DNA from 4 places in the Bradyrhizobium lupini genome. Region 4 is predicted to be linked to each of the others. Evidence: predicted binding sites of a transcription regulator. Region 4 holds the regulator's gene; each other region holds the start of a gene.
The links. Region 4 encodes LexA, which represses DNA repair genes until DNA is damaged. Its sites were predicted from a motif close to TGTTCNNNNTGTGTTCNG; they were not measured.
Positions count from the first base shown of each region.

Region 1: AB3L03_RS22700 (ribonuclease T2) is a predicted target of LexA. The motif match lies at 5,870-5,887, and genes of this name have one in related genera.
Region 2: AB3L03_RS19950 (DNA recombination protein RmuC) is a predicted target of LexA. The motif match lies at 5,236-5,253, and genes of this name have one in related genera.
Region 3: AB3L03_RS26505 (ATP-dependent helicase) is a predicted target of LexA. The motif match lies at 5,998-6,015, and genes of this name have one in related genera.

Region 1 is NZ_CP162553.1:4,793,421-4,801,136, forward strand. Features, by position in the region: gene moaD (molybdopterin converting factor subunit 1) at 1-24, opposite strand, end outside; gene pgsA (CDP-diacylglycerol--glycerol-3-phosphate 3-phosphatidyltransferase) at 21-638, opposite strand; gene uvrC (excinuclease ABC subunit UvrC) at 738-2,807, opposite strand; gene AB3L03_RS22685 (outer membrane protein) at 3,057-3,680, shown strand; gene AB3L03_RS22690 (cold-shock protein) at 3,752-3,967, opposite strand; gene AB3L03_RS22695 (23S rRNA (adenine(2030)-N(6))-methyltransferase RlmJ) at 4,218-5,078, opposite strand; gene AB3L03_RS22700 (ribonuclease T2) at 5,131-5,823, opposite strand; gene AB3L03_RS22705 (hypothetical protein) at 5,943-6,407, opposite strand; gene AB3L03_RS22710 (hypothetical protein) at 6,589-6,882, shown strand; gene AB3L03_RS22715 (DUF3617 family protein) at 6,926-7,456, shown strand; gene AB3L03_RS22720 (ATP-binding protein) at 7,626-7,716, opposite strand, start outside.
Region 2 is NZ_CP162553.1:4,225,674-4,233,389, forward strand. Features, by position in the region: gene AB3L03_RS19920 (DNA polymerase III subunit gamma/tau) at 1-547, shown strand, start outside; gene AB3L03_RS19925 (YbaB/EbfC family nucleoid-associated protein) at 653-982, shown strand; gene recR (recombination mediator RecR) at 984-1,586, shown strand; gene AB3L03_RS19935 (hypothetical protein) at 1,613-2,050, shown strand; gene AB3L03_RS19940 (MFS transporter) at 2,190-3,554, opposite strand; partial or broken gene AB3L03_RS19945 (GIY-YIG nuclease family protein) at 3,641-3,942, opposite strand; gene AB3L03_RS19950 (DNA recombination protein RmuC) at 4,005-5,204, opposite strand; gene def (peptide deformylase) at 5,376-5,900, shown strand; gene fmt (methionyl-tRNA formyltransferase) at 5,913-6,836, shown strand; gene truA (tRNA pseudouridine(38-40) synthase TruA) at 6,957-7,694, shown strand.
Region 3 is NZ_CP162553.1:5,579,940-5,587,655, reverse strand. Features, by position in the region: gene AB3L03_RS26550 (response regulator) at 1-358, opposite strand, end outside; gene AB3L03_RS26545 (hypothetical protein) at 530-859, shown strand; gene AB3L03_RS26540 (hypothetical protein) at 951-1,232, shown strand; gene AB3L03_RS26535 (hypothetical protein) at 1,226-1,465, shown strand; gene AB3L03_RS26530 (SulP family inorganic anion transporter) at 1,654-3,321, shown strand; gene AB3L03_RS26525 (hypothetical protein) at 3,328-3,690, opposite strand; gene AB3L03_RS26520 (FAD-binding oxidoreductase) at 3,741-5,165, opposite strand; gene AB3L03_RS26515 (thioesterase family protein) at 5,253-5,759, shown strand; gene AB3L03_RS26510 (DUF1328 domain-containing protein) at 5,765-5,938, opposite strand; gene AB3L03_RS26505 (ATP-dependent helicase) at 6,180-7,716, shown strand, end outside.
Region 4 is NZ_CP162553.1:7,548,454-7,556,169, forward strand. Features, by position in the region: gene AB3L03_RS36330 (glutamine--tRNA ligase/YqeY domain fusion protein) at 151-1,827, shown strand; gene AB3L03_RS36335 (nuclear transport factor 2 family protein) at 1,847-2,233, shown strand; gene AB3L03_RS36340 (DUF2171 domain-containing protein) at 2,318-2,551, shown strand; partial or broken gene AB3L03_RS36345 (ComEC/Rec2 family competence protein) at 2,647-4,924, shown strand; gene AB3L03_RS36350 (hypothetical protein) at 5,063-5,497, opposite strand; gene lexA (transcriptional repressor LexA) at 5,991-6,692, opposite strand; partial or broken gene glp (gephyrin-like molybdotransferase Glp) at 6,869-7,716, opposite strand, start outside.

The DNA.
Region 1 (7,716 bases), 2.8 Mb from region 4:
CCAGGCGAAGTACTTCACCTTCATCCCTCATCCTCCTTGATGAGGTGATGGATGCCGGCCCCGAAATAGTCGTAGCCGGTGTACATGGTGAGGATCGCCGAGGCCCAGAGCAGCGCCAGCCCGATCATCGAGACCATGGGCACGACCTCATCGCCGGCCGGACCAGCCAGCAGGAAGCCGATGGCGATGAGCTGAACCGTCGTCTTCCATTTCGCAAGCTTGGTCACGGGCACGCTGACACGCAGCGCGGCAAGATACTCGCGCAGGCCCGAGACCAGGATCTCGCGGCACAGGATCACGATGGCGGCCCACAGCGACCAGCCGTGAATGATGCCGTCGGCGGCCAGCATCAGCAGGCACGAGGCGACCAGAAGCTTGTCGGCGATCGGATCGAGCATGCGGCCGAACGCCGATTGCTGATTCCAGATCCGTGCGTAATAGCCGTCGAGGTAATCGGTGACCGCAGCCGCGATAAAAATGGCGACGGCGACCCAGCGCAGCCACAGCGGGCCGTCCATGATCGACTGTGCGTAGATGCACCCGACCACGACCGGGATCGCGGCGATCCGGCCGTAGGTCAGGATGTTCGGGAGGGACATCGCGCGGCTGGTCGTCCCTCGTGTCGTGGCGATGTTCATCCGTCCTACCAATACCGCTGCAGCCTGAAGGTCAACCGTTCCGCTCCCCAAATGGGGTGCGGGATGCGACGACCATATGACCGCGGCCCCCCTTTTATTTCACCCCGGCTGGGGATGGAAATACTCGAAAATCCTGCGGGCGCTCTCGGCGCTCACCCCCGGAACCTTACCGAGATCGGTGATCGAGGCCCGTTCGATCTCCTTCAGGGTTCCGAAATGATGCAGCAAGGCACGTTTGCGTGACGGACCGATGCCAGGAATCTCCTGCAAGCCGGCCTCGCGGATGTCCTTCTTGCGCAGCTTGCGGTGCGAGCCGATGACGAAACGGTGCGCCTCGTCCCGCAGCCGCTGGATGAAATAGAGCACGGGGTCGCGCGGCTCCAGCTTGATCGCCTCGCGCTCCGGCATGAACAGGGTCTCGCGGCCGGCATCCCGGTCCGGCCCCTTGGCCACCGACATCAGCGCCACCTGGGTCAGGCCGAGATTTGCAAAGATGTCCCGGACCGCGTTGAGCTGGCCGCGGCCGCCATCGATGATCACGAGATCGGGCCATTGCGGGAAGTCGTCGTCCTTGGCTTTGGCCGCGTTGTCCTCGGGTGGATTGATCAAGCGCTTGAAACGGCGTTCGAGCACCTCGCGCATCATCCCGTAATCGTCGCCGGGCGTCAGGCCCTCCGACTTGATGTTGAACTTGCGATACTGGTTTTTCACAAAACCGTCCGGGCCGGCGACGATCATGGCGCCGACTGCGTTGGTGCCCTGGATGTGGCTGTTGTCGTAGACCTCGATCCGCTTCGGCGCATGCGTCAGGCTCAGGGTCGTGGCCATGGCGTCCAACAGGCGGCTCTGCGTCGCGGTGTCCGCGAGCTTGCGGCCCAGGGCCTCGCGCGCGTTGGTGAGCGCGTGGGTGACGAGCTCCTTCTTCTCGCCGCGCTTCGGCATGGACACTTCGACCTTGCGGCCCGCCTTGATCGACAGCGCGTTGGCAAGCAGCTCGCTCTCCTCGATCTCGTGCGAGAGCAGGATATTCCTCGGCGGCGGCTTGTCGTCATAGAACTGGGCGAGGAAGGAGCCGAGCACCTCTTCCGGCGTATATGTCTTCTCCGCGCGCGGGAAATAGGCGCGGTTGCCCCAGTTCTGCCCGGTGCGGAAGAAGAACACTTCGACGCAGGAGAAGCCGCCCTCCTGGTGGATGGCGAACACGTCGGCTTCTTCCACCGTGCGCGGATTGATGCCCTGCTGCGACTGGATCGCGGACAGCGCAGCGAGGCGGTCGCGGTAGAGCGCGGCGCTCTCGAATTCGAGCTCGCCGGAGGCCTTCTCCATCTCCGCGGCAAGCTCCTGCTTCACCGCATGGCTCCTGCCGGACAGGAAGTCGCTCGCCTCGCGCACCAGGGTCGTGTAGCCGGGGAAGTCGATCTCGCGGGTGCAGGGGCCGGCGCAACGGCGGATCTGGTAGAGCAGGCAGGGCCGCGAGCGACTCTCGAAGAAGGAATCCGTGCAGGAGCGGATCAGGAACGCGCGCTGAAGTGCGGTGATGGTGCGGTTGACGGCGCCGGCGGAGGCGAACGGGCCGAAATAGCGACCCGGCCGCGTCTGCGCGCCGCGATGCTTCAGGATCTGCGGCGCCCAATGGTCGCCCGTGATCAGGATATAGGGAAACGACTTGTCGTCGCGCAGCTGCACGTTGAAGCGCGGCCGAAGCTGCTTGATGAGGTTGGCCTCCAGCAGCAGGGCTTCGGTCTCGGTGTGGGTCGAGATGATTTCCACGGTCACCGTGGCGGCGATCATGCGCAGGATGCGCGCCGGCTGCGGCGCACTCTGGCGCGCATAGTTCGACAGGCGCTTTTTGACGTTCTTGGCCTTGCCGACATAGAGCACGTCGGCATTCGCATTGAGCATGCGGTAGACGCCGGGCGAGGTGGGGGCGAGGCGCACCGCGCGTTCGATCGCCTCGTGGCCGGTCGCCAGCGGCTCTTCGCCGACGGTGCCGCTCTCTTCCAGGATGTCCGGCAGCCGCGCATCGTCCTCGTCGTCGCCATTCGCAGTGGCGGGATCGAGGTCCGGCGGCGCGGCTTCCGTTTCCTGGGGCGGGACGTCGGGTGCTTTGCCGCGCACGGGTTTGCGTACGCGTGCGTCGTCCGGATTGTCGGGGGAATCGTGAACCATGGTGCGAATTTAAGCGCTGCGGGTGTCGATTTGAAGTTCCGGCCGAGCGGCACGCACAGGATGGCGGCGCAGTTCCCGGTAACGCTTGCTTAAGCCTGTTAACAGCGCGGTAACCCGGCTTAACAGGCCTTTAACTTAAAACTCTCGATAAATCTTATGCGAAAAATGGTGGTTCCGTAACCATGCGGTTTTGCCTCGCGCGGCGGCGCGGGCATCGCAGCGGTGACGGGAGTTGCGTTGGAGTGTGTGATGAAGAGGCTCGTTGTGGGCGCAGCCGCGTTGGCTGCGGTCGGCTGGACGGCTTCGGCAGAGGCCGCCGATCTCAATTACGGGCAGCGTGCGCCCTACACGGTCAATCAGCCGCTCAATGCTTATAGCTGGGCCGGTCCGTATCTCGGTGGCAATCTCGGCTACGAATGGGGTTCGGTGAGCAACAATCCCGCAAAACCGTCGGGCTTCGTCGGCGGCGTTCAGGCCGGCTACAATTTCCAGAACGGCCCATGGGTGTTCGGCGTCGAGGGCGACATCCAGGCCGCCGGTGCCGACGACACCTTCGCGCCGTGGAAGTTCTCCAATCCGTGGTTCGGCACCTTGCGCGGCCGCGCCGGCTACGCCTTCAGCAACGTGCTGTTCTACGGCACGGCGGGCCTCGCCTTCGGCGAGCTGCGCGCGCAGACGTTCGGCTGGACCGAGTCGCACACCAGCGCCGGCTGGACCATCGGTGCCGGCGCGGAAGTTATGTTCGCGCCGAACTGGAGCGCCAAGCTCGAATATCTCTATATCGATCTGTCGACGAGTCAGTTCGCGATTACGGGCGTGTCAAACGGCTATAGCGCCAGCGTTGTGCGCGCAGGCGTGAACTATCACTTCTGATAGCTAAAGAAGAAAATACCGGACCAACCTCCCGGCCGCTTGCGGCCGGGATTTTTTTGACGCTTGGCTCGCTAGGGAAGGATGACCAAATCGACCGCCTTCGGCCCCTTGCCCTTCTTGTCCGGTTCGACTTCGAAAGTAATACGCTGTCCTTCGGCAAGGTCCTTCAGTCCGGCCCGCTCCACAGCAGTAATATGTACGAAGACGTCGCGGCCCCCGTCGTCCGGTTTGATGAATCCGTAGCCGCGCTCACCGTTGAAAAACTTGACCGTTCCCGTCATGGCCATCGGGAAACTCCCCCTCATTGCTCCTCCGTCGTGACGCAGACGCGCGTCACGACATGACCGGGCCTTACGAAGCCCGGGAGCTGGCCATCCTTCGGCAGACCATTCGGTCCGACTGGATCTTTCTTAGGCCTTCACTCCGCCGCAACCATTCGCGGAAGCGGAACGTAAAGCCAGTCACCGCAACAGCATAATACGGTTCTCTGCAGATTGACTACCGCTCCTGCATATTTTTCCCAAGAATGCCGGAGTGTTACGGTCTCGGCACCTCCAATCGGAATCTGGCAGCGCCACCCTGGCCGAGCGGCATTTCCAGCTCCGGCAGGATCGTCTTGAGTTCGCCGTGCAGCGTGTAAGGCGGATTGACGATCAAGAGCCCGCTGGAGGTGAGGGCTGCGCCGTCGGCTTGCGGCGCCACGCTGAATTCGAGGCGCAGGCATTTTCCCGGCGGCTTTGCTGCGGCTGCGAGCCGCGCCACTGATTGCACCAGCGTGTCGGTGGCGCGTCGGCTCTTGGCGGGATACCAGATTACATAGATACCGGTCGGCCATTTCGCGAAAGCCGCCGAGAAGGCCTCTGCGAGCTTTTCGAACTCGTCCTTTGCCTCGAAGGGCGGGTCGATCAGAACGAGCCCACGCCGTTCCTTCGGCGGCACGAAAGCCGGCAGCGCCATCCAGCCGTCGAGGTCGACCACGCGGGCCTGTTCGTCGCGGCGCAGTACGCCGATCAGCGCCTTGCGCGCCTTCGGCTCGAGCTCGCAGAGCAAGAGGCGGTCCTGCGGCCTCAGCAGGCCGCGTGCGATCAGCGGCGAGCCCGGATAGGCCTTGAGCTCGCCCTTCGGATTGAAGGCGCGGACGATGTCGAGATAGGGCTTGGTCAGCGCCATGGCGTCGTTCGACAACCGCGCCTGCATCAGCCGCGCAATGCCCGTCAGCCACTCGCCGCCCCGGCGCGCTTCGTCGCTTTCGAGATCGTAGAGGCCAGCGCCGGCATGGGTGTCGATGACGCGGAACGCACCCGGCTTGTCCTGGAGATAGGTGATGATGCGCGTCAGCACGATGTGCTTGATGACATCGGCGAAGTTGCCGGCATGGAAGGCGTGGCGGTAATTCATGCAAGAGCACTACGCCACGTGACGGCCCGAGCAAAGAGGCACGACGCCTGGGCTAGCCACCCCGGATCGGCGGCATCGTCACCTGGTCGCGGCGGCAGGCGCGGCGGTCGATCTCCTCGCAGGCGCGGAATTGCAGGTCCTTGCTGAGGCAGATGCGGACTTCCGATAGCCGCGTCCGGTTGCAGGTGATCGAGACGGCGGCATTGCTGAGGCCCGGATTGGCCTTGATGAAGGCTTCCTCCACCTCCGCCGGCGCCACGGTCTTGGCCTGCGATAGATCGAGATATTCGGCTGGAATCTTGATCGCGGCGCGCGCCTTGCGGATCGTCTCGAAATAGCTGCGGTCAGCGAGCCCCGAGCAGGTGCCGTGCTTGTCCCACTCATTGAAGATCAGCCCCGGCGCCGGCATCAGATCGAGCATGGAGGAGACGATGCTGCGGTTCAGCCGCGGCGAGGGCCGCTGGCAATATTCCGGAAATCCGCTCTCATATTGCGGCCACAAACCATGCACCACGAAAGCGTAGGGCCGTCCGCTGCACTGGGTCTGCGAGCGGCCGCCGCGCTCCGCCGCCTCCTCGCAGAAAGAGGGCGACCAAGACAGTGACAGCACATAAAAATCGAATTCGCCGGGCGTGTTCTGCCGCTTGTCCTGGGCCTTTGCGCCATGGGCCAGCGCAGCCAGCCCGGCCGCAAGCGTTAGCGAGATCATCAGGCGGGAGAACGAATGCAATCTGGAATGAAACATGGCGACGCCCCTCAACTAGACTGTGCAGGCAAGCCTAGCAGGCGATAAGAACATTTCAAGAACAAAATGCGGGCGACCGTCGTTCGGCCGCCTGATCGGTCCGGATCAGAACGTTTCAATTACTGTTTGGCGGCGCGGCAGGCCGGGTTGTAGGCCCAGTTGCGGTCGAGCCCGACCACGCACCATTCGACGCCCTGGCCGTAGCCGGCGAAGCCGCCATCCTCGACGATCGAGAAATGCACCTTGCGCATCTTGCCGTCCGTGAGCATGGCCTCGCCGGTGCAATAGCGGCGCGGGATGTTGTCGGATGCCCAAGGCCGGAACGCGGTCTCGTGAACGGCGGCGAAGCCGGTGATCTTCAACGAGGAATTCCAGAACGAGCTTTCTTTCTCCCAGAACTGGCTGGCGATCGTCGGCAGCGCCCTGTCGCATTCGGAGACGTTGCCGTCATAGCGCGGCCCGCTCAGCCAGAAATTCAGCTCCAGCGGATTGGCGGCCCTGGCCTCGCCGAGCGACAGCGCCCCGAACAGGAGGCCGAGCACGGCGGCAAAGCGGAGCGATTTCAGGAAGGTCGAGGCGCGCATGGATGATCCAGACAGCATGATCTGCAAGGGTCGGACGGTGCCGTGAAGGCCGGGGAGGTCAAGTGCAGCGCGGCAACACTTGCCGACGAGTTGACCGCAATGCTGCGTTGGACCGGCCATCCGTTCTTTCCACCGCCGCGCCGACACCGTAAACTGCCGCCAACCAATCGGAGTGACGGGAATGCAGATCATTGCGGCCGCGGGCCTACTTGCCTTGGGTATGATGGCGAGCCAGTCGGCGCATGCCGATCTCCTTCCGGTGCCTCCGTTCAAGGGCAACGACACCGGCGGCATCATCGCCTATTCGATGGCAACCCAGGTCGATGCGCGGCAGGTCGCGGTCGATCACTGCGCGCGCTATGGCAAAGTCGCCAAATTCCTGGCGGTGCAGGCCTATGAGGGCGGCTACATCTCGTTCTCCTGCCGCTGGGTGCCCTATGGCGCCGCCGACCAGCCGATCCGCACGCTCTACTGAGGCGCTTTCGCACGCCGCTACCTCTCAGCCGGGAACTTCCCACATGACGCGCAAACTCGCTTTGCTCGGCTCCGCCCTTTGCCTCGTGTTGTCGGCAGGCAGCGCTCGCGCTGACGACCTGCCGGTGCGTAAGGCGGGGCTGTGGGAATTGAAGATGGTCCGGACCGGCACGCCGGTGCCCGAGATGACCATGCAGCACTGCACCGACGAGACCGTCGACAAGGAAATGAACAACAACGTCTCGCCGATGGCCAAGCAGATCTGCGCCAAGCAGGACATCAAGAAGACCGCGACCGGCTATGTCAGCGATTCCGAGTGCAATGTCGCCGGCATCAGCACGACTTCGCATGCTGAGATCACCGGCGATTTCAATTCGGCCTATACGGTGAAGACGTCGTCGCACGCGCAAGGCGGCGCCGCCGGCGCGGCAGGCCGCGACACGACCATGCAGCTCGAAGCGAAATGGCTGGGAGCCTGCAAGCCGGACCAGAAGCCCGGCGACATCGTGATGCCCGGCGGCTTCAAGATGAACGTGCGTGACATGGACAAGCTGAAGGCGCTGCTGCCGAAGTAAGGCTCTTCCCCTCTCCCCTTGTGGGAGAGGGTGGCTCGCCGCGCAGCGGCGAGACGGGTGAGGGGTTTGTCTCCGCGTGTGACTCTTTTCGCTTTGAATTCGCGGAGAGAGACCCCTCATCCGGCGCTTCGCGCCACCTTCTCCCACAGGGGGAGAAGGGAAGAGGCAGCTACACCGGTATCCGCACGCTCGCCCTTAATCCGCCCATCGGACTGTCGCCAAGCGTGATGTCGCCGCCGTGCGAGCGGGCGATGTCGCGG
Region 2 (7,716 bases), 3.3 Mb from region 4:
GGCTCCCGTTCGCATGCCGAATTCGTCACCGTCCTCGTTCGGCGGCGGTGGTGCTCGTCCGCAGATGGCAACACCCGCGCCGGATCCGCAAGCTGCCACGCCCGTGTTGCGCGTCACGAGCTTCACCCAGCTCGTTGCCCTGGCCGGGCAGAAGCGCGACCTCCTGACCAAGGGCGCGCTCGAAGGCGACATGCGCCTCGTTCGTTTCGAGGAGGGCCGGCTGGAAGTCGCGCTCGAGCCGAACGCCTCCAAGACCATGATTTCCGATCTCGCGCGAAAATTCGAGCTCTGGACCGGGCGCCGCTGGACCGTGATCGTCTCCAACGAGCCGGGCCAGCCGACGCTGCGCTCGGTAAGCCAGGCGGCCAAGCAGGAACATGCGCGCACCGCCGAGGCCGATCCGCGCGTGCGCGAGGTGCTGTCGCGGTTTCCGGGTGCGAAGGTCGTCGAGGTCCGCAGGCTTGCCCCCGAGGCGCCGGAATCCGATATTAACGCCGACTATGGCAGTGACGATCCGCCCGACGGTTCCGACGGCGACGATCTCTAGAGCATGATCCGGAAAAAGCGTGCAGCGCTTTTCCGACTGGATCACGCTCAAAACAATCAGCGAAGGCGCGACGATGAGTCATCGCGCCAACCAAGGACAGCACCGATGGTCGATATTTTCGGCATGATGAAGCAGGCGCAGCAGCTGCAATCCAAGATGCAGGAGATGCAGGACCAGCTCGCCAACGTCGAGGTCGAGGGCATCTCCGGCGGCGGTCTCGTCGCCGTGCGCATGACCGCGAAGATGGACGTCAAGGGCGTCAAGATCGATCCTTCGCTGATGAAGGCGGAAGAGCGCGAGGTGCTCGAGGATCTGCTCGTCACCGCCTTCGGCGAGGCCCGCCGCAAGGCGGAAGCCGCCATGCAGGAGAAGATGCAGTCGCTCACCGGCGGGCTCGGTCTGCCGCCGGGGCTGTCGGGGCTGTTCGGCCAGTAGGATGGGCGCTGTTGCGGGTCCTGAAATCGAGCGGCTGGTCCAGCTTCTCGCGCGGCTGCCGGGCCTCGGTCCGCGCTCGGCGCGGCGCGCCGCGTTGCATCTGATCAAGAAGCGCGAAGCGCTGATGATACCGCTGTCCTCGGCCATGCAGGTCGCGCTCGAGAAGGTCCAGGTCTGCAAGACCTGCGGCAACATCGACACGCAAAGTCCCTGCACGGTCTGCACCGATCCGAGGCGCGACCCCTCGATCATCGTCGTCGTCGCCGACGTTGCCGATCTCTGGGCGCTGGAACGGGCCAATGCCACTCAAGGGCGCTATCACGTGCTGGGTGCGACATTGTCGCCGCTCGACGGCGTCGGCCCGCAGGACCTCACCATCGAGGCGCTGGTCGCGCGCGCGCATGAGGCACAGGTGCATGAGGTCATCCTGGCGCTGAATGCCACCGTCGACGGCCAGACCACGGCACATTACATCACCGACCTGCTTCAGGACGCCAAAGTAAAAGTAACCCGGCTCGCCCATGGTGTGCCGGTCGGCGGCGAGCTTGATTATCTCGATGAAGGTACGCTATCGGCCGCGATGCGGCAGCGCACCCTGTTCTAGCCATCCAGACTTACGGAACGGACGACATGACGAAACTTTTCGCCACACGATGGGCTTTGGTCGCGACGCTGACGATGCTGGCGACGCCGGCCATCTCCGCGCAACAGGACGACGGGGCTCCGCCGCCGTCGAAGCCCGGCAAGCCGATCAATGCCGGGGAGGTGCTGTCGGGCGAGCTGAACACGATGAAAGTGCGCGACGTCAAGAACGTCGGCAAGCGGGTTGCGACCTACCAGATCACCTCCGAGCCGCGCCGGCTGCCGCCGCCGAGCGGGCTGTGCAATCTCGAGACCGGACCCGAAACCTTCCAGCTCGTTCCCAGCGGCGATGCGCAGGCCGCACAGCTGAAGACGTTCGCCGGCAAGGAGATCTCGGTCAAGGTCGACGAGATCGCCTGCGCCAGCGATCCCGGCCAGATGAGCGAGGCCGTGATCACGAAATGGAGCCTGATCAAAAAGCAGTAGGGGGCGCCCCGTTTGCCCGCCACACATATAAGCGCATCTGTTTTTCGTCATGCCCGGGCTCGTCCCGGGCATCCACGTTCTTGGCGCCGCGTAGCAAGGCGTGGATGGCCGGGACAAGCCCGGCCATGACGACGTTGCGTTAAACCCGCACCGGCCCCAGCGCATCAAAATGCCCGCGCTTCTGCAACCAGGCCAGCAGCACCAGGCTCGGGATCGCCACCAGCATGCAGATCACGAAGAACAGCGGCCAGCCGGTGGTATCAGCCACGAAGCCGGCGCCTGACGAGAGATAGGTCCGCCCCACTGCGGCAAGCGCGGTGAGCAGCGCATATTGCGTCGCCGTGTGCAGCGGGTTCTGGCAGAGCGCCGAAAGATAGGCGACGAAGATCACCGTGCCGATGGCGCTGGTGAAGTTCTCACAGGTGATGGCGAAGGCGAGCGCCCATTGGCTGGTGCCGACGAAGGCCAGCCAGGAGAAGGAGAGGTTCGCGAGCGCCTGCACCACGCCGCCGATCCAGAGGCTGGTCGCGAGCGAATAGCGCCGCGCGACGAAGCCGCCGGCAAAGCCGCCGATCAGAGTCGCAGCAAGGCCCACGCCCTTCACGATCGCCGCATAGTCGTTGCGGGAGAAGCCGAGGTCGATCACGAACGGCGCGGTCATCGTGCCGGAGAAGGCGTCGGTGAACTTGAACAGCACGACGAAGGCGAGTGCCGCAAGCGCGTCCTTGCGCGTCAGGAATTCCGAGAAGGCACCGATTGCCGCGTGCAGCACGCGCGCGAGCGCGGTCTGCGTCTGCGTCGCGGCTTCCGCCCGCAATGACTGCTCGGGCTCGGTCGCGACCAGCGCCGTGATCGTCCCGATCAGGACCATCGCCGCCATCACCACATAGCCCCACATCCAGGCGGACGTGCGGGTGATGCCGGTGCTCTCGAAGCCGGAGACGATGAACAGCGCGCCGGCGGTCGAGACCAGCATGCCGATGCGATAGGCCGCGACATAGGACGCCATGCCGGCGGCCTGCTCGCTCTCCGGCAGGCTCTCGACGCGGAAGGCGTCGACCACGATGTCCTGCGTCGACGAGGCCGTCGCCACCAGCAATGCGCCGAGCGCGACGTAGAACGGCGAGCGCGCGGGATCGGTCAGCGCCAGCAGCAGGATGGCTGCGATCAGCAGCAATTGCGAGAACAGCAGCCAGCCGCGGCGCCGCCCGAAGGCGCGCGTGAACAGCGGCACATGCATCGCATCGACCAGCGGCGCCCAAAGGAATTTCAGCGTGTAGGGCGTGCCGACCAGCGCAAACAGCCCGATGGTCTTGAGATCGACGCCGGATTCCCGCATCCACACCAGCAGCGTCGAGCCCGACAGCGCCAGCGGCAGCCCGGACGAGAAACCGAGGAACAGCACGATCAGCACCCGCGGCTGCAGGTAAACGGCAAGGCTGTCACGCCAGGAGGTGGGGGCCGTGCCGGGGCCGGCAGGGGACGTCGCGTCGGGTGCGGTCATGGGGTGGTGTTAGCAGATTCTGAGAGCCACAAGTGAGGTGTCGTCGCCCGGCTTGACCGGGCGACCCAGTATTCCAGAGGCCGGAGTTATGGAGGGCCCGCGATCTCCGCATAGAGATCGTTCCAATCGGGATTATCCTTCTCGATCAGCGCAATCTTCCAGGCGCGCGTCCATTTTTCAGGCGCTTCTCGCGTTTTATCGCATTCTCGGGATCATCGAATTGCTCGAAATAGACTAGCTTCACAACGCCCTATTCCTTCGTGAAGCTCTCGACTAACTACAATTTGTGTTCGGCCACGCGGCGGATGAGATCGTTCGTTACGCCAATGTAGAGCGTGTCGCCCATCTTGCTGGCGAGAATGTACACGTAGTAGCAGCGCCCGCCCATCTGCCGTCTCTGGGATACTGGGTCGCCCGGTCAAGCCGGGCGACGACAGTGTGTTCTATATTCTACTCCCCCGCCTGGAGCTTCCTCGGGAACAACTCGGCAGCGCCGGTGGCCACGAGATGCGGGGCTTCGGGCGCATCGCTCTTGCTGAAATCGAGCTCTTCGATCCGCCCCGCGCGCTTCTCGATCTTGTCGGCGGAGATCAGGATCTGGCGGACGTCTTCGTTCGCGTCGGCAAAGTGCTTCTGCAATTTCAGCACGCGATCGCGCAGGCGGCCGAGGTCGTCGCCGAGCTTGATCACCTCGGTCTGGATCTGGTCGGCGGCATCGCGCATGCGCGCGTCCTTCATGATCTGCTGCATCACCTGGATTGCGAGCATCAAAAGCGACGGCGACACCAGCACGACGCGGGCGCGATACGCCTTCTGGATCACGTCGTCGAAACCGTCGTGGATCTCGGCGTAGACCGATTCCGACGGCACGAACATCAACGCCATTTCCTGGGTCTCGCCGGCGACGAGATATTTTTCGGCGATGTCGCTGACATGCTTCATCACGTCACCGCGCAGCCGCTGCGTGGCGATGCGCTTTTCCTCGTCGGTGCGCGCATCATGCAGCGCGGTCATCGCCTCCAGCGGAAATTTCGCGTCGATGCAGAGCGGACGCTGGTCGGGCAGGAACACGACGCAGTCCGGACGCTTGCCGGTCGAGAGCGTGAACTGGAACTCGTAGGCGCCCTTCGGCAGACCGTCCTGGACGATCGCTTCCATCCGCGCCTGACCGAAGGCGCCGCGCGACTGCTTGTTGGCGAGCACGTCGCGCAGGGTCGTCACCTGCGTGGTGAGGTCGGTGAGGTTCTTGTGCGCGCTGTCGATGATGCCGAGCCGCTCGTGCAGCGCGTGCAGGCTCTCCATGGTGTTGCGGGTCGAGTGCTCCATGGACTGGCCGACGCGGTGGGTCACCGAATCCAGCCGCTCGTTGACCGCGCGCGCCATGTCGGCCTGGCGGCCGGCCAGCGTCTGGGTCATGGCGTCGACTCGCCCCGAAGCCTCGCTCTGGGCGTGCAGCATCTGGCTGATGCGCTCCTCGAGCTCGTCGGCGCGGATGGCGTTGGCCATCGCGAGTTCCGCGCCGCGCCGCCCTGACCGCGCGATCACGACGGCAATCACGAGCAGCAGAATAAGGACCAGGGCGCCGAAGCCGATCAGCGCGTCCACGGTGCGCACCGGCCAGTCGCCAAGCATGAAAATGATCTCGTTCATGCCCCTGCTTCTAGCCGATTCGCTTCGAGACACGAACGAATAGCGAACATTTATGGTAAATGCTCTGTTAATTTTTATGGTTAACGAAACCTGAAGTTTTATGGTTAGCGGAGGGTTAACGGGGTTCCCGGCCGCATTGACCGCATCGAACGCGCGGCTTAAATCGCGGCCATGGCCCTCAGAGAAATCATCATCCTGCCCGACAAGCAGCTGCGTCTGGTCTCCAAGCCGATCGAGAAGGTCACGCCGGAGATCCGCAAGCTTGCCGACGACATGTTCGAGACCATGTACGACGCGCCCGGCATCGGGCTCGCGGCGATCCAGATCGCGCAGCCGTTGCGGCTGATCACCATGGACCTCGCCAAGCCCGACCAGGACGGCGAGACCAAGCCCGAGCCGCGCGTCTTCATCAATCCGGAAATCATCGCCTCTTCGGAGGACCTGTCGGTCTACGAGGAAGGCTGCCTGTCGATCCCCGAATATTACGAGGAGGTCGAGCGCCCTGCGAAGGTGCGGGTGCGCTACACCGATCTCGACGGCAAGGTGCACGAGGAGGACGCCGAAGGCCTCTACGCCACCTGCATCCAGCACGAGATCGACCATCTCAACGGCGTGCTGTTCGTCGACTATCTGTCAAAGCTCAAGCGCGACCGCGTGCTGAAGAAGTTCGAGAAAGCCGCCAAGCGCGCGGAGTGAGGTTCTCTGTCGATGCCCCTCCGCCTGATCTTCATGGGCACGCCCGATTTCTCCGTGCCGACGCTGCTCGAGCTCGTCGCGCATGGCCACGAGATCGCGGCCGTGTACACGCGCGCGCCGAAGCCCGGCGGACGGCGCGGGCTGCAATTGCAGCCGACCCCGGTGGAAGAGGCCGCGCGAAAGCTCGGTGTGCCCGTGCTGACGCCGAAGACTTTGAAAACGCCGGAGGCGCTGGAAGAGTTTCGCGCCTTTGACGCCGATGCGGCCGTCGTCGTCGCCTATGGCATGATCCTGCCGCAGGCGATCCTCGATGCGCCAAAGCTCGGCTGCTACAACCTGCACGCCTCGCTGCTGCCACGCTGGCGCGGTGCCGCTCCCATCAACCGCGCGATCATGGCCGGCGATGCCGAGAGCGGCGTGATGGTGATGAAGATGGATGTTGGCCTCGACACCGGCGACGTCGCTATGGCGGAACGGCTCGCGATCACGGACAACATGACCGCGCTCGATCTGCACGATCGTCTGTCGCGGCTCGGTGCCGATCTGATGGTGCGCGCCATGGCCGCGCTGGCGCGCGGCGGGCTTCAGCTGAAGCAGCAGAGCGAGGACGGCGTCACCTATGCCGCCAAGATCGACAAGGCCGAGGCGCGGATCGACTGGACCAGGCCCGCGCGCGAGGTGCTGCGCCATATCCACGGCCTGTCGCCGTTTCCCGGCGCCTGGGCCGAACTTGAGAATGCGCGGGTCAAGATCCTGCGCTGCGAGCTGGCGAAAGGCACGGGCGCACCCGGCGAGGTGCTCGACGATCACCTCACCATCGCCTGCGGCGAGGGTGCAATCCGTCTGATCGAGCTCCAGCGCGAAGGCAAGGCACGCATGCAGGCCGCGGACTTCCTGCGCGGCGTGCCGTTGAAGACCGGCGCCAAATTCACCTGACGCTGTCATACCCTGCGAAGGCGGGGTATCCAGTACGCCGAGGCTTCTCGGTCGAACGGATAGGCTGCGGAGTACTGGATTGCCCGGTCGAGCCGGGCGATGACAGCGAAACTGGACAAGATGCCCCGCTACAAGCTCACCATCGAATATGACGGCGCGCCGTTCTTCGGCTGGCAGGTGCAGGAGACGCTGCCCTCGGTGCAGGGCGCGTTGGAGGCCGCTGTGAAGGCGATGACCGGCGCGGATGCGCGCGTCCATGGTGCCGGCCGCACCGATGCCGGCGTGCATGCGCGCGGCCAGGTCGCGCATGTCGATGTCGGCAAGCAGTTTCCGCCGGGCCGTTTTCGCGACGGCTTGAATGCGCATCTGCGCCCGCATCCTGTCGCGGTGCTCGAAGCGGATATCGTGCCTGATAGTTTCGAGGCGCGCTTTTCAGCCATCAAGCGCCACTACCGCTACCGTATCGTCAACACTCGCGCCAATCTCGCACTCGATGCCGGCCACGCCTGGCGCGTGCCGCGCCGGCTCGACGCCGATGCGATGCATGCGGCGGCACAACGCCTGCTCGGCAAGCACGATTTCACCACCTTCCGCGACACCGAGTGCCAGGCCAGGTCGCCGGAGAAGACGCTCGATCAGCTCGACGTGCTGCGCGACGGGCGCGAGATCACCATAGTCACCTCGGCGCGCTCATTCCTGCACAGCCAGGTGCGTTCGATGGTGGGGTCGCTGATGTGGGTCGGCGAAGGCCGCTGGACCGCCGATGATCTCTCCGCAGCGCTCGCCGCACGCAACCGCGCCGCCTGCGGCATCGTCGCCCCGCCGGACGGGCTGTATCTGATGCAGGTGGATTACTGATGGGATGAGGGCGCGTACTCTC
Region 3 (7,716 bases), 2.0 Mb from region 4:
GCCGCAAGACGGCCTTGATGCGCGCCAGCAATCCCCGAGGATTGAAAGGCTTCGGCAGATAATCGTCGGCGCCGAGCTCCAGGCCGATGATGCGGTCGACATCGTCGGCCTTGGCCGTCAGCATCAGGATCGGCGTGCGGCTCTTGCTGCGCAGGCGCTGGCAGATCGACAGTCCGTCCTCGCCCGGCAGCATGATGTCAAGCACGACGAGATCCGGGCATGCCTGCATCAGCGCCCGGTCCATCGCCGCGCCGTTCTCGACGCAAACCGGCGCATAGCCCTCCCGCGTCAGCAGGTCCGCCAAGAGCGCGCGGATCTCGCGGTCGTCCTCCACGATCATGATCGTCCGAGTGTCCATCGCGGCCTCTATCGAGCAGCCCGCTGGCAGGAATGTGGCGACCCCGTCGCTCGTTACAAAACGTTACACTTCCGGCCTCGCCGGCAACATCACGGCAAAAGATCGAGGCGAGATTGGCCCCATGCGGCGACCGGTCTCGTTCCGGCGCGTCCTCACAAACAGGAGTATCCGATGAAACCCATTCTCGCTTCGCTATCACTCGCAACGGTGCTGGCCCTCACGGGAGCCTCCGGTGCAAACGCCTGGGTTCGCAGCGGCAGCGTCACGACTTGGCGAGGTACCTACTACGGCAGCGCCAGCGGCGGATGCGCCGGCGGAACCTGCTCGCGTTCGGCTTCGGTGACGGGACCTTATGGCGGCACGATCGCACGCAGCGGCAGCATCACGCGCGTCGCTCCGCATGCATTCGACTACACGCGCACCGCGACGGGTCCGAACGGCCATAGCGTGACGCGCAGCGGCACGGTCGGGACTCATCCTTATTACGAATACCGGTACTGACCGTCGCGCCGGACGACCGCGAAATTCCGGCCGGGGTCAGAACACTGGCCGCGGACTGCCTTCCTCCAACTTGCAAGCATGGATATCTCGAATGCGACGATTGACGATCTTGGCGTCGGCCGCGGCAGCCGCACTGGCCGCAGGTTCGACCGCGCTAGCCTTCACCCCCAGCCCTCACCCCGGTATGTCCGACGGCCTCACCGAAGTCAGCGGCGGCTGCGGACCCGGCTGGCACCTGACGGCCAACGGCCTGTGCCGGCGGACCATCGTGCCCTACGCCCATCCACCCTATGCCTATGCGGCGCCTCCCTATCCTGGGGCCTGTTGGTGGACCAGCACGCCATTCGGCGTGCGGAGGGTCTGCGCATGGTGAGACCTGTACAGCTACGGGAGCTGCGACGCGCGATCGCGGTCATCATCGCCGCGTTGGTCGCGATATCGTCCGCGGGCGCCGCGTCCGCCCAGCAACCGCGACAGGAGATACGCCAAGCGTGCACCGCGGACATGCGCGCGCTGTGCTCCGGCATCATGCCGGGAGGCGGCCGCGTCAAGCAGTGCATGATCGAGCATTTCAACAGCTGTCGGATGGCTGCAAGAGCGCGCTGAAGCAGGCGCAGGCGTCGAAGCCATAGGGCGTGCCTCGCGGGAGTGCGCGTGGGGCTCGCAGACGCGATAAGTGCCGCGAGCCCTGCGGTGTCGCACGATATACAGGCGAGGCCGGCAACCCCATGTTTGCCGACGACCGGCAGCTGTGGTCTGGTCGGCCAACGGAACGCTTCGGGGATTCGCTGCTGATGGCGCAGGACGCTCACACCGCAACATCATGGCCGCTGTTTCGCTCACTCGCGTCCTATTCGCTGCCGGGCGATTTGATGGCCGGCCTGACGCTCGCGGCAATCGCGATCCCAGAGCAGATGGCCACGGCGCGGCTCGGCGGCTTCGCGCCGCAGATCGGCTTCTTCGCCTTCATGGCGGGATCGCTCGGCTTTGCGATGCTCGGCGGAAACCGCTTCCTGTCCTGCGGCGCCGATTCCACGATCACGCCGATCTTCGCCGGCGGGCTGGCGGCGCTGGCCGCCGCCGGCTCGCCTGAGTATCAGGGCCTCGCGATCGCGCTGGCACTGATGGTCGGCGCAATGATGCTGGCCGGCGGCGCCTTCCGCCTCGGCGGCATCGCCAATCTCTTGTCCGTGCCCGTCATGGTCGGTTTCCTCGCCGGCATCTCCGTCCACATCATCGTGTCGCAATTACCGGGCGTGCTGGGCCTGGACTCGCCGAACGGGCCGACGCTCGATCGCATCGGTGTGCTCGCAAGCGAGCTCGGCCGCACCAATCCCTTCACGCTGTGCATCGGCTTCGGTGTGCTGGCCGTGGTCTTCGTCGCCGAGAAGGTCAGCGCAAAAATTCCGGGCGCGCTGATCGGGCTCGTCGCCGCGACCCTGGCCACGATCGCGCTCGGCCTCGAGAGCAAGGGCGTCAATGTCGTAGGCCTCGTGCCGGGGACGCTGCCGCGGCCGACCTTCCCCGAGCTTGCAGCGGAGCAATGGGTCCGCCTCGTGCCGCTCGCCTTTGTCATCACGGTCGTGGTGATGGTGCAGACCGCGGCGACGACGCGCTCATTCCCGTCCGATCCCGACAAGCCGGCCGATGTCGATCGCGATTTTCTCGGCGCCGGCGCCGGCAGCGTGCTGTCGGGCCTGTTCGGCGCGTTTCCGGTCAACGCCAGCCCGCCGCGGACGGGCATTGTCGCCGAGACCGGCGGACAATCGCAGCTCGCGGGTCTCGCCGCCGCTGCGATCGTGCTGGCGCTGCTCGCGTTTGGAACGGGATTGCTGCAGCACGTTCCAGACGCAGCCCTCGGCGGCATCCTGCTGTTCGTCGCGCTGCGCATCATCCGCGTGAAGCAGATCGTCACGATCTATCGCCAATCCCCCAGCGAATTCCTGCTGATCGCCGCCACCGCCGCGCTGATCATCGTGCTGCCGATCCAGCAAGGCGCGTTCCTCGGCATCGTGCTGTCGCTGCTGCACGGCATCTGGAGCACGACGCGCGCGCGGCTGGTCGAGTTCGAGCGCGTGCCGGGCACCACGATCTGGTGGCCGGCACATCCGCACATCGCCGGCGAGCGCATCGCCGGCGTCGCTGTGCTCGGGCTGCAGGCGCCGCTGTCCTTCCTCAACGCGCCCGGCTTTCGCAGCGACGTGATCAAGGTGCTCGGCACGACGCCGCCACAGCTGCTGGTGCTGGAGGCGAGCGGCATGGTCGAGATCGACTTCACCGCCGCGCAGATCCTGCTGGACGTGTTCAGGGCGTGCAGCGAACAGGGCGTCACCGTCGCGCTGGCCCGGCTGGAATCGGTGCGCGCGCAGGACGCGTTCGAGCGGTTCAGGCTGTTCGAGGCGCTGCCCCGGGAGCACATCTTCCACAGCGTCGACGAGGCCGTGCGGAAGTTGGCGCGATAACTGGGCTCACTGCGCCAATGGCGGGTGATCGCGCTGGATCGTTTCGCGGATCCAGCTGGCATGGATCGCGCGAAACAGGATTTGCGCCGTCTTGAGGTCGTTCGCCTTCATGCAGAGATCGACGATGCGACGGACTGCGTCGTCGCGCATCAGTCCATCCGAGATCTTCATCGCGATTTCCATCGCGACTTTCGCCGCGCGCTCGTAGCGCTCGCTGTCGCGCTTGTCGCTGCGCGCGCTACCTGCCGCGCTCGCCGCAGCGGCGTCACAGATCGCACGGATGCGCTCGGCGGCCTCGATGTCGCCGAGCGGCCGTTCGATCGCTTCGTCCCAGATGTCCTGACGCGTCTTGCGCGCGAACCACTGCATTGCCTGCTCCGTGGTGAGGGAGCGAGCATAAACGGCGGCCACGCCGCGCGCTACGCCTCCGGTACGATCTTCCCGGGATTGAAGATGTTCTGCGGATCGAGCGCCTTTTTCAGCGCCCGCATCGCGTCGATCGCCTCGGGCCCGAGCTCCGCCTTGAGGTATTTCTGCTTGCCCTGACCGATGCCGTGCTCGCCAGTGCAGGTGCCGTCCATCGCCTGCGCGCGCTCGACCAGCCGATGCATGAACTCCTCGCCGCGCGCCATCTCGTCGGCATCGTTGGTGTCGCAGACCAGCGAGCAGTGGAAATTGCCGTCGCCGACATGGCCGACGATCGGCGACAACAGGTTGAGGCGCTTGAGATCTTCCTCGGTCTCGCCGACGCATTCGGCAAGCCGCGAGATCGGCACGCAGACGTCGGTCGCGACCACCCCGATGCTGTCGCCGGGCCGCAGCGCTTTCACCGACCAATAGGCGTCGTGCCGCGCCTGCCACAGTTTTGTGCGATCCTCCGGCTTGGTGGTCCAGGAGAAGTCGCCGCCGCCGCAATCCCTGGCGATCTCGCCGAAGGCCTTGGACTGTTCGGCGACCTCGATCTCGCTGCCGTGGAATTCCATCAGCAGCAGCGGCGTTTCGGGCAGGGTCAACTTCGAATAGGCGTTGCAGGCCCGCACCTGCGCGGCGTTGAGCAGCTCGATGCGCGCCACCGGAATGCCGGTCTGGATCGCCAGGATCACGGCCTGACACGCCCCGTGCACGGTCTCGAACGACACCGCTCCGGCCGCGATCGTATCGGGGATGCCGCGCAGGCGGATGGTCAGCTCCGAGATGATGCCGAGCGTGCCCTCGGCGCCGACGAACAGATGCGTCAGGTCGTAGCCGGCGGATGATTTCTTCGCACGCGTGCCGGTCGTGATGATCTCGCCGTCGCCGCGGACCACTTTCAGCGCCAGCACACTGTCGCGCATGGTGCCGTAGCGCACCGCATTGGTGCCGGAAGCGCGGGTCGAGGCCATGCCACCGAGGGAAGCGTCCGCGCCGGGGTCGATCGGGAAGAACAGGCCCTGGTCGCGCAGATGCTCGTTGAGCGCCTTGCGGGTCACCCCGGGCTGGATCACGCAATCGAGGTCCTCGGCATGCACCGCGAGCACCTTGTTCATGTCGCGCAGGTCGATGCAGATTCCGCCGGCGGGTGCGTTGACCTGGCCCTCGAGCGAGGTGCCGGTGCCGAAAGCGATGACGGGCACGCCGTTTTTCGCGCAGATCCGCACCACGTCCTGGATGTCGGCAGTCTCCTGCGCCATCACCACGCCGTCCGGCGGCTGGTTCACGATCCATGTGGTGGTATGGCCGTGCTGCTCGCGGACGGCTTGCGAGGTGATGAGGCGGTTGCCGAACCGCGCGGCAAGTTGCTCCAGCGCGCTCGCGAGGGCTTTCGGCGCCGGCCGCGGCGGATTATTGGTGATGGTCGTACCCACGGACGTTCCTCCCGACGAGACGAACCGTGGCAAAGGACATCTCACCGGTCAAGTCAAGCGACCGGACGCATAGCTGGGGAAGGACACATGCCGGAGACTGCTGCCACAACGATCGAGGGCGTGCCGTTCCGCTCGTCAATCATGCAGATCGAGCCGCAATGGATCGACTACAACGGCCACCTCAACATGGCCTATTACAACGTGATGTTCGACCGCGCGATCGACCAGATGTGGCTGACGCTCGGGATCGGACCGGGCTACATGAAGGAGCGCGGCGGCTCGACCTTCACCGCCGAATGCCACGTGCGGTATTTGCGCGAAATCCACCTCGACGATCCCGTGCAGGTCTCGGTCTGGCTGCTGGAAGCCGACGACAAGCGGCTGCACACCTTCCAGGAGCTGCGGCACGCGACCGAAGGATGGCTGTCCGCCACATCGGAAAACATGTCGCTTCACATCGACATGGGCTCACGAAAGGTGGCGGCTTTTCCCCCAGACATCCGTGAGCGCATCGCAGCGGTGGTCAAGGCCCACAGCGCCGTCCCGCGGCCCGAGGGCATCGGCCGGAACGTGGCGATGCCCTCGAAGCGGTAAGCGCGCTAAACCCTGTTACGACCCCGTGCCAGTCCGACAACGGCCGAGACCAGGAACAACACGACTGCGATGAAGAAGATGATCTTGGCGATTTCGATCGACGCGCCGGCGAGGCCGCCAAAGCCCAGGATACCGGCGATCAGGGCGATAACCAGAAACGTAACTACCCAGCTAAGCATGATCCGAACCTCTGTTTCGATGTCTGTCTGCGATCGGCGCGGCTGACGCGCCTCACTTGCAGAACCAATCGCCAACTCGGAACAATGGTTCCGGGCCGCTAAAGCCGGAAATTCGCCTGACCGACAGGAACAAATTGGCTTTCGGCGCACGTGGAAAACCCCTGTCCGCGGCCCCATATAGGGACCAATCCCTGTTAAGAAGGCTCCCCTTTCACCACCCCGCGGTGCCAACGTGGGGCAAATGATTCGCATGACCGAGCCGAGCAAGATCACGTCCCAGAGCGTCCCCGACCACCAGCCCGCAGCCGGCGGCATCGCCGCGCGTGCGCGCGCCTCGGTAGGCCCGCAATACCTGTCCGGGCTCAATCCGGAGCAGCGCGAGGCTGTGGAGACGCTGGACGGGCCGGTTCTGGTGCTGGCCGGCGCCGGCACCGGCAAGACCCGCGTGCTGACCACGCGCATCGCCCACATCCTGAGCCAGGGCCGCGCCCGCCCATCCGAAATCCTGTCGGTGACCTTCACCAACAAGGCCGCGCGCGAAATGAAACATCGGCTCGGTCAGATGCTCGGCCATGCCGTCGAAGGGATGCCGTGGCTCGGCACCTTCCACTCCATCGGCGGGCGCATCCTGCGCACCCACGCCGAGCTGGCGCAGCTCAAGTCGAACTTCACCGTGCTCGACGTCGACGATCAGGTCCGACTGCTCAAGCAGCTTCTGCAAGCCGACAATATCGACGACAAGCGCTGGCCGGCGCGCATGCTGGCCGGGCTGATCGACGGCTGGAAGAACCGCGGCCTGACGCCGTCGCAGGTGCCGTCGGGCGAAGCCGCCGTGTTCGCCAACGGCAAGGGCGGCAAGCTCTATGCGAGCTACCAGGAGCGGCTGAAGATCCTGAACGCCGCCGATTTCGGCGATCTGCTGCTCGAGGACATCCGCATCTTCCGCGAGCACCCGGATATCCTGCGGCAGTACCAGCAGCGCTTCAAATTCATCCTGGTCGATGAGTATCAAGACACCAACGTCGCTCAATATCTGTGGCTGCGGCTGCTGTCCCAAGCGCCGACTTCTTTTGCCTCTCCCCGCGTGCGGGGAGAGGTCGGATCGCCCGGCAGCGCAATTGCGCGCCCGAGCGATCCGGGTGAGGGGGACTCTCAGCAAGCTGAGCTCGTGGAGGCAGCCCCTCATCCTGACCTTCTCAGCGCGAGCGAAGCTCGTCGCGACCCCGCAAGCGGGGAGAACGAGCAGACGCGCCACGTCAAAAACATCTGCTGCGTCGGCGACGACGACCAGTCGATCTATGGCTGGCGCGGCGCGGAGGTCGACAACATCCTGCGCTTCGACCATGATTTCCCCGGCGCCAAGGTCATCCGCCTCGAGCGCAACTACCGCTCGACGGGCCACATCCTCGCCGCCGCCTCGCACCTGATCGCCCACAACGAGGGCCGGCTCGGCAAGACGCTGCGCACCGAGGACCAGGACGGCGAGAAGGTCACGGTAACAGGCTCTTGGGATCTGGAAGAGGAAGCCCGCGGCATCGGCGAGGAGATCGAGCAGATCCAGCGCCAGGGCGACAAGCTCAACGAGATCGCGATTCTGGTGCGCGCCTCCTACCAGATGCGCGAGTTCGAGGACCGCTTCGTCACGCTCGGCCTGCCCTATCGCGTCATCGGCGGCCCGCGCTTCTACGAGCGCGCCGAGATCCGCGATGCGCTGGCTTATCTCCGCGTCATCAATTCACCGGCCGACGATCTCGCCTTCGAGCGCATCGTCAACACGC
Region 4 (7,716 bases):
GCATTGGAGGCGGTGGTATATAACAGGACCGGAGCATAACTAAAGCCCGGCAGCGGACCGCCAGGGGTTGCTTGAGACCTTGCCTAAGCCCTTGGCTCAGCCAAGGGAATTTGGCAGAAGGGCCGCTGATTTCCCTACAGGATTTTCGTAATGACAGAACCGGTGGCGAACGAGGTTGGGCGCGATTTCATTCGTGACATCATCCAGGCCGACCTCGAGCAGGCCAAATACAAGGAGATCGTGACCCGGTTCCCGCCGGAGCCGAACGGTTATCTCCATATCGGCCACGCCAAGTCGATCGCGCTCAATTTCGGCATCGCCCAAGAGTTTCCGGGCCGTTGCCATCTGCGCTTCGACGACACCAATCCGGTCAAGGAAGAGCAGGAATATATCGATTCCATCCAGGCCGACGTGCGCTGGCTCGGCTTCGACTGGGGCAAGAACCTGTTCTTCGCTTCGGACTATTTCGACCGCCTCTACGAATGGGCGGAGCAGCTGATCCGCGACGGGCTCGCCTATGTCGATGACCAGACCCAGGAGCAGATTCGTCTCGCGCGCGGCACGCTGACCGAGCCCGGCAAGAACTCGCCGTTCCGCGATCGCACCGTGGATGAAAACCTCGACCTGTTCCGTCGCATGAAGGCGGGCGAATTCCCGAACGGCGCGCGCGTGCTGCGGGCCAAGATCGACATGGGTGCGGGCAACATCAATCTGCGCGACCCCGTGCTGTACCGCATCCTGCATGCGCACCATCCGCGCACCGGGACCAAGTGGAGCATCTATCCAAGCTACGACTATGCCCACGGCCAGTCGGATGCCATCGAAGGCATCACGCACTCGATCTGCACGCTGGAGTTCGAGGACCATCGGCCGCTCTACGACTGGTTCATCGAGAAGCTGCCGGTGCCCTCGAAGCCGCACCAGTACGAATTCGCGCGGCTGAACCTGACCTACACGCTGCTGTCCAAGCGTGTGCTGACCCAGCTCGTCCGCGAGGGCCATGTCGCGGGCTGGGACGACCCGCGCATGCCCACCATGGCGGGCATGCGCCGCCGCGGCGTGCCGCCGGCCGCGCTTCGCGAATTCGTCAAGCGCATCGGCGTTGCGAAAGCCAATAGCGTGGTCGACGTCGGCATGCTGGAATTCTGCATCCGCGAGGAATTGAACCGCACGTCGCAGCGGCGCATGGCGGTGCTTAAGCCGCTCAAGGTCGTGATCGAGAATTATCCCGAGGGGCAGACCGAGGAGCTCGAGGCGATCAACCATCCGGATGATCCCTCCGCCGGCACCCGCAAGATCACGTTCGGTCGTGAGCTCTATATCGAGCAGGACGACTTCATGGAGAACCCGCCGAAAAAGTTCTTCCGTCTGTCGCCGGGCAACGAGGTGCGGCTGCGCTACGCCTATTTCGTCAAGTGCACCGGCGTGATCAAGAACGATGCCGGCGAGGTGGTGGAGCTGCGCTGCACCTACGATCCCGCGACCAAGGGCGGCAACGCGCCCGATGGCCGCAAGGTCAAGGCCACCATGCACTGGCTGCCGGCGGCGACATCCGTGCCCGCGGAAATCCGCATCTACAATCAGCTGTTTGCCAAACCGAGCCCGGACGCCTCGAACTTCGCCGCCGACCTCAATCCGCAGTCACTGGAAATTCTCGCTAATGCCCGCGTCGAGGCATCGGTCGCGGAAAGCAATTCGACCGAGCCGATGCAGTTCGAGCGCCAGGGCTATTTCGTGCGCGACAAGGACTCGACGTCCGACAGACCGGTATTTTCCAGGACTATCGGTCTGCGCGACACGTTCGCGAAGGAAGTTGCCAAAGGCTGAAAAGAGCTGCGAGACCACAATGAGCAACGAAGCCGACGCTATCGTTTCCGGCATCATCGCGAAATGGCGCGCCGGCTTCGCCACGCTCGATGCGGCCGCGCTCTCATCGCTCTATGCGAGGAATGCCTTCTTCTTCGGCTCCAACCCAAAGCTCTACCGGGGCAGGGCCGGCGTCGCAGACTATTTCAACGGCCTGCCGCGCTGGCGCAAGCCGAGCGCGGTGTTTTCCGAGGTGACGGCGGCGCAGGCAGGTCCTGATCTGATCAATATGGCCGCGACCATCTCGTTCGATCTCGCCGGCGAACGCCCCGATTTCTCGGTCAAGATGAGCTGGGTCATCATGCGCGAGGACGGCGAGTGGAAGATCGTCAATCACCATGCTTCGTCGCAGGCGCCGCTGATCTGACGAGCGGGCACACGGCTTCGTCATTCTCGTGAGAGAACGAACGTGCTCCCCGCGCGTTGGGGTGGGTCCAACAAGGAACCCACCATGCAGAACATCGCAGAGCATATGGAAGTGATCGGCGCCGACGGCGTCCACATCGGCACCGTCGACAAGGTCGAAGGCAATCGCATCAAGCTGACCAAGAAGGACAGCGGCGAGGGCAGCCACAAGGGCCATCATCACTTCATCGACAAGGGCCTCGTCGCCGATATCGAGGGCAACAAGGTCAGGCTGTCGGCCAAGGCGGATGTGGCCGTGACGATGGAAGAGGAAAAGTAGCGGCCGCGCCCCTTCGTTCCTGATCCGTACCGCTATCCGCCCACCTGCACGTTCCGGTAGCTTCTGGCTTCGTTGCGTATCATCGAGTGCAGGGAATGGCCGAGCCGGGCCGGCCGGTACGATCGCAGGGGATCGCGGGGACGTGGCCCGCGGGCCGCGCCGCGTCCGCGGGCGGCCTCGCGCCTGCAGGCCTCGACCTCTGGACATCGCTGGCCGAGACCCTCCGCGCCTGGCTGCGCGCCGAGGCGGGCGCCGGGCGGCTGTTGCCGTGGGTGCCCGTCGCGTTTGGCTGCGGCATCGCGCTTTATTTCTCTGCCGATCATGAGCCGGTGCTGTGGGTCGTTGCCACGACCGCCATCGCGCTCCTGCTTGGCGCGGCTCTGTTGCGGCGGAGCCGGCTGTTCGCCCCGGCCATCATGATCGCGGCGGTCGCGGCCGGCTTTGCCGTCGCAACCTGGAAGACGGCGCGCATCGCCCACCCGGTGCTGGCAAGGGCGCTCTATTCGGTGTCGTTGTCGGGCTTCGTCGAGGCTCGCGACATCCGCGAGCGTACCGATCGTTTCGTGCTGCGCGTCACGGCGATGGAGGCGCAGCGCAGCGACGTCAGGCTCGAGCGCGTGCGCCTGTCGGTCCGCAAGGGCACCGCGCCGGAGGTCGGTAGCTTCGTTCAGCTGAAGGCACGGCTGATGCCGCCACTCGCGCCGGTGCGGCCCGGCAGCTACGACTTTTCGCGTGACATGTTCTTCCAGGGCATCGGCGCCTCCGGCTTCGCGATGGGCGCCATCACGGTGGCGTCGCCGCCTGAGACCGGCGGCTTACGGCTGCGTTACGCGGCCTTCATGCAAGGCCTGCGCGATGCGATCGATGCCCGCATCCGGGCGACGCTCGACGGCGACAATCGGGCGATCGCGACCGCGCTGCTCACCGGGCGGCGCGATGCGATCACCACGCCCGTCAACGATGCGATGTTCATCTCCGGCCTCGGCCACGTGCTCTCGATCTCCGGTTATCACATGGCCGTCGTTGCCGGCGTCGTGTTCTTCGCGGTGCGCGCGCTGCTCGCTCTGATCCCCGGATTGGCGGCCGGCTTCGCCATCAAGAAATGGTCGGCCGCCGCCGCGCTGGTCGCCGCTGCGTTCTACCTGCTGCTGTCGGGCGCGGAGGTCGCCACGCAAAGGTCGTTCTTCATGACGGCGGTGGTGCTGATCGCGGTGATGGTCGATCGCCGCGCCATCACCTTCCGCACGCTTGCTGTGGCTGCGCTGATCGTGCTGGCGGTCGCGCCGGAAGCGCTGGTGCATCCGAGTTTTCAGATGTCGTTTGCGGCAACGCTCGGCTTGGTCGCACTGGTGCAGATCGGCATGCCCAATTTGTTTGCCTCGCCGGACAATTCGGCGACTGCGCGCATTGCGATGTGGGGTGGGCGCGAGATTGCGATGCTGTTCATGGCTTCGCTGATTGCGGGACTTGCGACCACGCCCTATGCCGCCTTTCATTTCCACCGTGTCACGCCGTTCGGCGTGCTCGCCAATCTCGGCGCGATGCCGGTGGTCTCTGCGCTGGTGATGCCGGCGGGGCTGTTGGGGCTGCTTGCTGCGCCGTTCGGGCTGGACAGCGTGTTCTGGTGGGTGATGGGGATTGGCATCGAGTGGATGGTCGCGGTCTCGCGCTGGGTCGCGTCCTTGCCGGGCGCGGTGGGCCGCATCCCGGCGTTCGGGATCGCGCCGCTGATCGCGGCGAGCCTGGGAATCATTGTGCTCGGCTTGTTGCGCACGCCGCTGCGCTGGTCCGGCGCCCTGGTGCTGCTGGCAGCGATCCTCTGGGGACTGTCGGCGCGGCAGCCCGACATCCTGATTGCCGGGGATGGCGCCAGCGTCGCGGTGCGGGGCAGGGACGGATATCTGCACCTGATCAGGACGAACAAGGACAGCTTTCTGCTCAAGGAATGGCTCGCTGCCGACGCCGATCCGCGCGATGCGGGCAGAGCCTCGCTTGCCGATGGCGTGTCCTGCGACGAATCCGGCTGCGTGACGCCACTGGCCGACGGGAGGCTGGTCGCGCTGGCACTGCGCGTCGACGCTCTCGCAGACGATTGCAGTCGGGCCGCCCTGGTGGTGACGACGTCCCGCGCCGCCCGATTGCGCGGCGATGGTGGTCGATCGGCAGCGGCTCGCCAGCCAGAGCGCGCTGGCGCTGACGCAGCGTGGTGACGGTTTTGTGGTTCAGGCAGTGAGGGCGAGAGGCACGAGCCGCCCCTGGTTGCCGGCCGGCGCCGGCGAGGGTGATTTCGACGGCAGCCTCGCGCCAAAGTCGACCGCGCCTCGCATCAAGGACGCAACGCCGGCGGACACCGATCTGCAAGCCGACGATTGATCTGATGGTGCGGAGCAACGCAGTGGTTCGGTGCGTCCGTTCGGATCTGCGGGGTGCAAACCACACCATCTCGCCGGCCACGGCCGGCGATGGCGATTCAATCCTGACCTCCGACTTCGTAGCCGGAGGGCGGCTCTGTCAGCCGATCGGCAGGTGCGTGACGGTCGGCTGCCTGTCGGCGGTGATCTGCGCCTTGTGCTCGCGCTCGGTGACCGACTGAGTCACCGGCAGTTGCAGCACCGTCGCGCGCTGGCCTTCGACGAGCTGCGTCACCAGCACGTATTTGCCGTCGGGGAATTCGATCGCATCATGATGGCGGTCGGGAACGTGCGGATCGATCTTGCCGAACTTGCCCACGCGGGAATTGATGGTGCGCGTCCAGATCCAGCGATTGTCGTAGCGGACGTCGTCGGCGAAGGCGAGCTCCGTCCCCGGCAGCAGGCAGACGGCAACAGACGGATCGGCTGCAGAGGCGAAGCCGCGCGTCGAGGTGCCGCGGAAGCTTGTCGTGACGATCGTCTCGCCGACTTCGGCGGGGCGCGACGCGACGGCATGTAGGCTGTAGTCACACATCGGGTGCTCCTCATGCTGGGATAGCAACCCGCGTCTCTTATCGAGGCGCAGGCCTCTATCAGAGTGGAAGCACGAACGCTCTGCTTGGTTGTGGGCAAATCTGCGGCTGGCTTCCGCAAGCCGCGATCACATTATCTTTCCCGAATTCAATAGGAACAAAGCTCGCCGCGATGCATTCGGGAGGCGCGTACGCGAACATTGCCAACTTGGCTGCAACGGCCGAACTTGACCGCTGGTCGCTGTTTCCTCGAACAACCGAGCCGCGAAGCGGTGCTGCTTGAAGCGGTGCTGCTTCGTCGGCGTGGCGAGGAGCCAGCGTTGGAGGAGGGGCCGGATAGTCTGTGCAGAACCAGAAAGGCTATCCAGCCGGAGCGGACGATGATCCGCTCCAATCTCTGACCGGCGATGCCGATCGGAAGCGCGCGAGGCGCCAAGCACCTCCGGCATGAAGTGCTTCCGATATGAAGTACTGCCGATAGAAAGACTCCCGGTATCAGTACTTCCGGTAAAGCCCGATCAGCTTGCCCTGAATCTTCACCCGGTTGGGCGGCAGGATGCGGACCTCATAGGCCGCGTTGGCGGGCTCGAGCGCGATCGAGGCGCCGCGACGGCGGAAGCGCTTCAGCGTCGCTTCCTCGTCGTCGATCAGCGCCACCACGATGTCGCCGGTATCGGCGCTCTCGTTGCGCTGGATCAGGGCCATGTCGCCGTCGAGAATGCCGGCTTCGACCATCGAGTCGCCGCGCACTTCCAGCGCGTAATGCTCGCCCGAGCCGAGCATGTCAGGCGGTACGCTGATAGTATGGCTGCGGGTCTGCAACGCCTCGATCGGCGTGCCGGCCGCGATGCGGCCCATCACCGGCACCGCGACGGGACGTTCGCCCTCGTCAGCGGGCAGGCTCGCGCTCGCACGCACCTTGCCGAGATTGCCCTCGATGACGCTCGGCGTGAAGCCGCGGCGGCTGCCAGCGGCTGCCTGGAGCTCCGGCAGCTTGATGACTTCAATCGCACGGGCGCGGTTGGGCAGGCGTCGGATGAAGCCACGCTCCTCGAGCGCCGTGATCAGGCGATGGATGCCCGACTTCGAGCGCAGATCGAGCGCATCCTTCATCTCGTCGAAGGAGGGCGGCACGCCGCTTTCCTTCAGACGTTCACTGATGAACCGCAGAAGCTCGTATTGTTTGCGCGTTAACATCTCGACCAAAGTCCCCCGGTTGATGTCGTCCGATTCCGAGACGCTGAATTCGGCCATAAGCCGCTGCATGCTCGAAACAAATCATGAACAGACACTATATGTTCGATACATGTTCCGCAACTGCTTAATTTACCGTGAACAGAGCAAAGTGCGCGGAACGCGCGTTGCGGGGGCGCTCAGACGGGGAGCCGCAACACTTCGCAAGCCGTGCCGGCTTCGGCCTTCGGCGCGAATGGTGCGCGGACGAGAAGTACCTGTGCTGCAGCGAGATCTGCAAGCAGCGAAGAGTCCTGATGATTGACGGGAACAACGACGCGTGTGCCATCGTCACGCTCCTCAAGATGCGCGCGCAGATAGTCCTCGCGCTGGTCGTTGGCGCCGACGTCGCGGCCGAGCACGGCGCGTTCACGGCGATGGTGAATCACTGAACGGCCCGACAGGGCGCGAATCAGCGGCACCATGAACAGGAAAGCGCACACGTAGGACGATACGGGATTGCCCGGCAGGCCGATCACACCCATTGCGCCGAGTCGCCCGTGCATCATTGGCTTGCCTGGCCGCATCGCGATCTTCCAGAACGCCATCGCGATGCCTTCGTCCCGCAGTGCCTGCTGGACCAGATCGTGGTCGCCGACCGATGCGCCGCCGGTCGTGATCAGGACGTCGGCGCCGCTCTCGCGGGCGCGGCGGATGCCGGCGGTGGTCGCCTCCAGCGTGTCGGCGGCAATACCGAGGTCGATGGTCTCGGCGCCCTCGCTGCGGGCGAGCGCGTGCAGGGCGTAGCCGTTGGAATAGACGATCTGGCCGTGGCCGGGCGTGGTGCCCGGCATCACCAGCTCGTCGCCGGTGGCGAGAATCGCGACTTTCGGACGCCTGACAACGGCAAGGTGCGGATGATCCATCCCGGCGGCGAGCGCGAGGTCTCGCTCGGTCAAACGGCTTCCTTGCGCAGGAGCACGTCGCCCTCGCGGAAATCGACGCCGGCGGGGCGGATGTGCCGGCCGGCGATTGCGGCTTCCTTGAT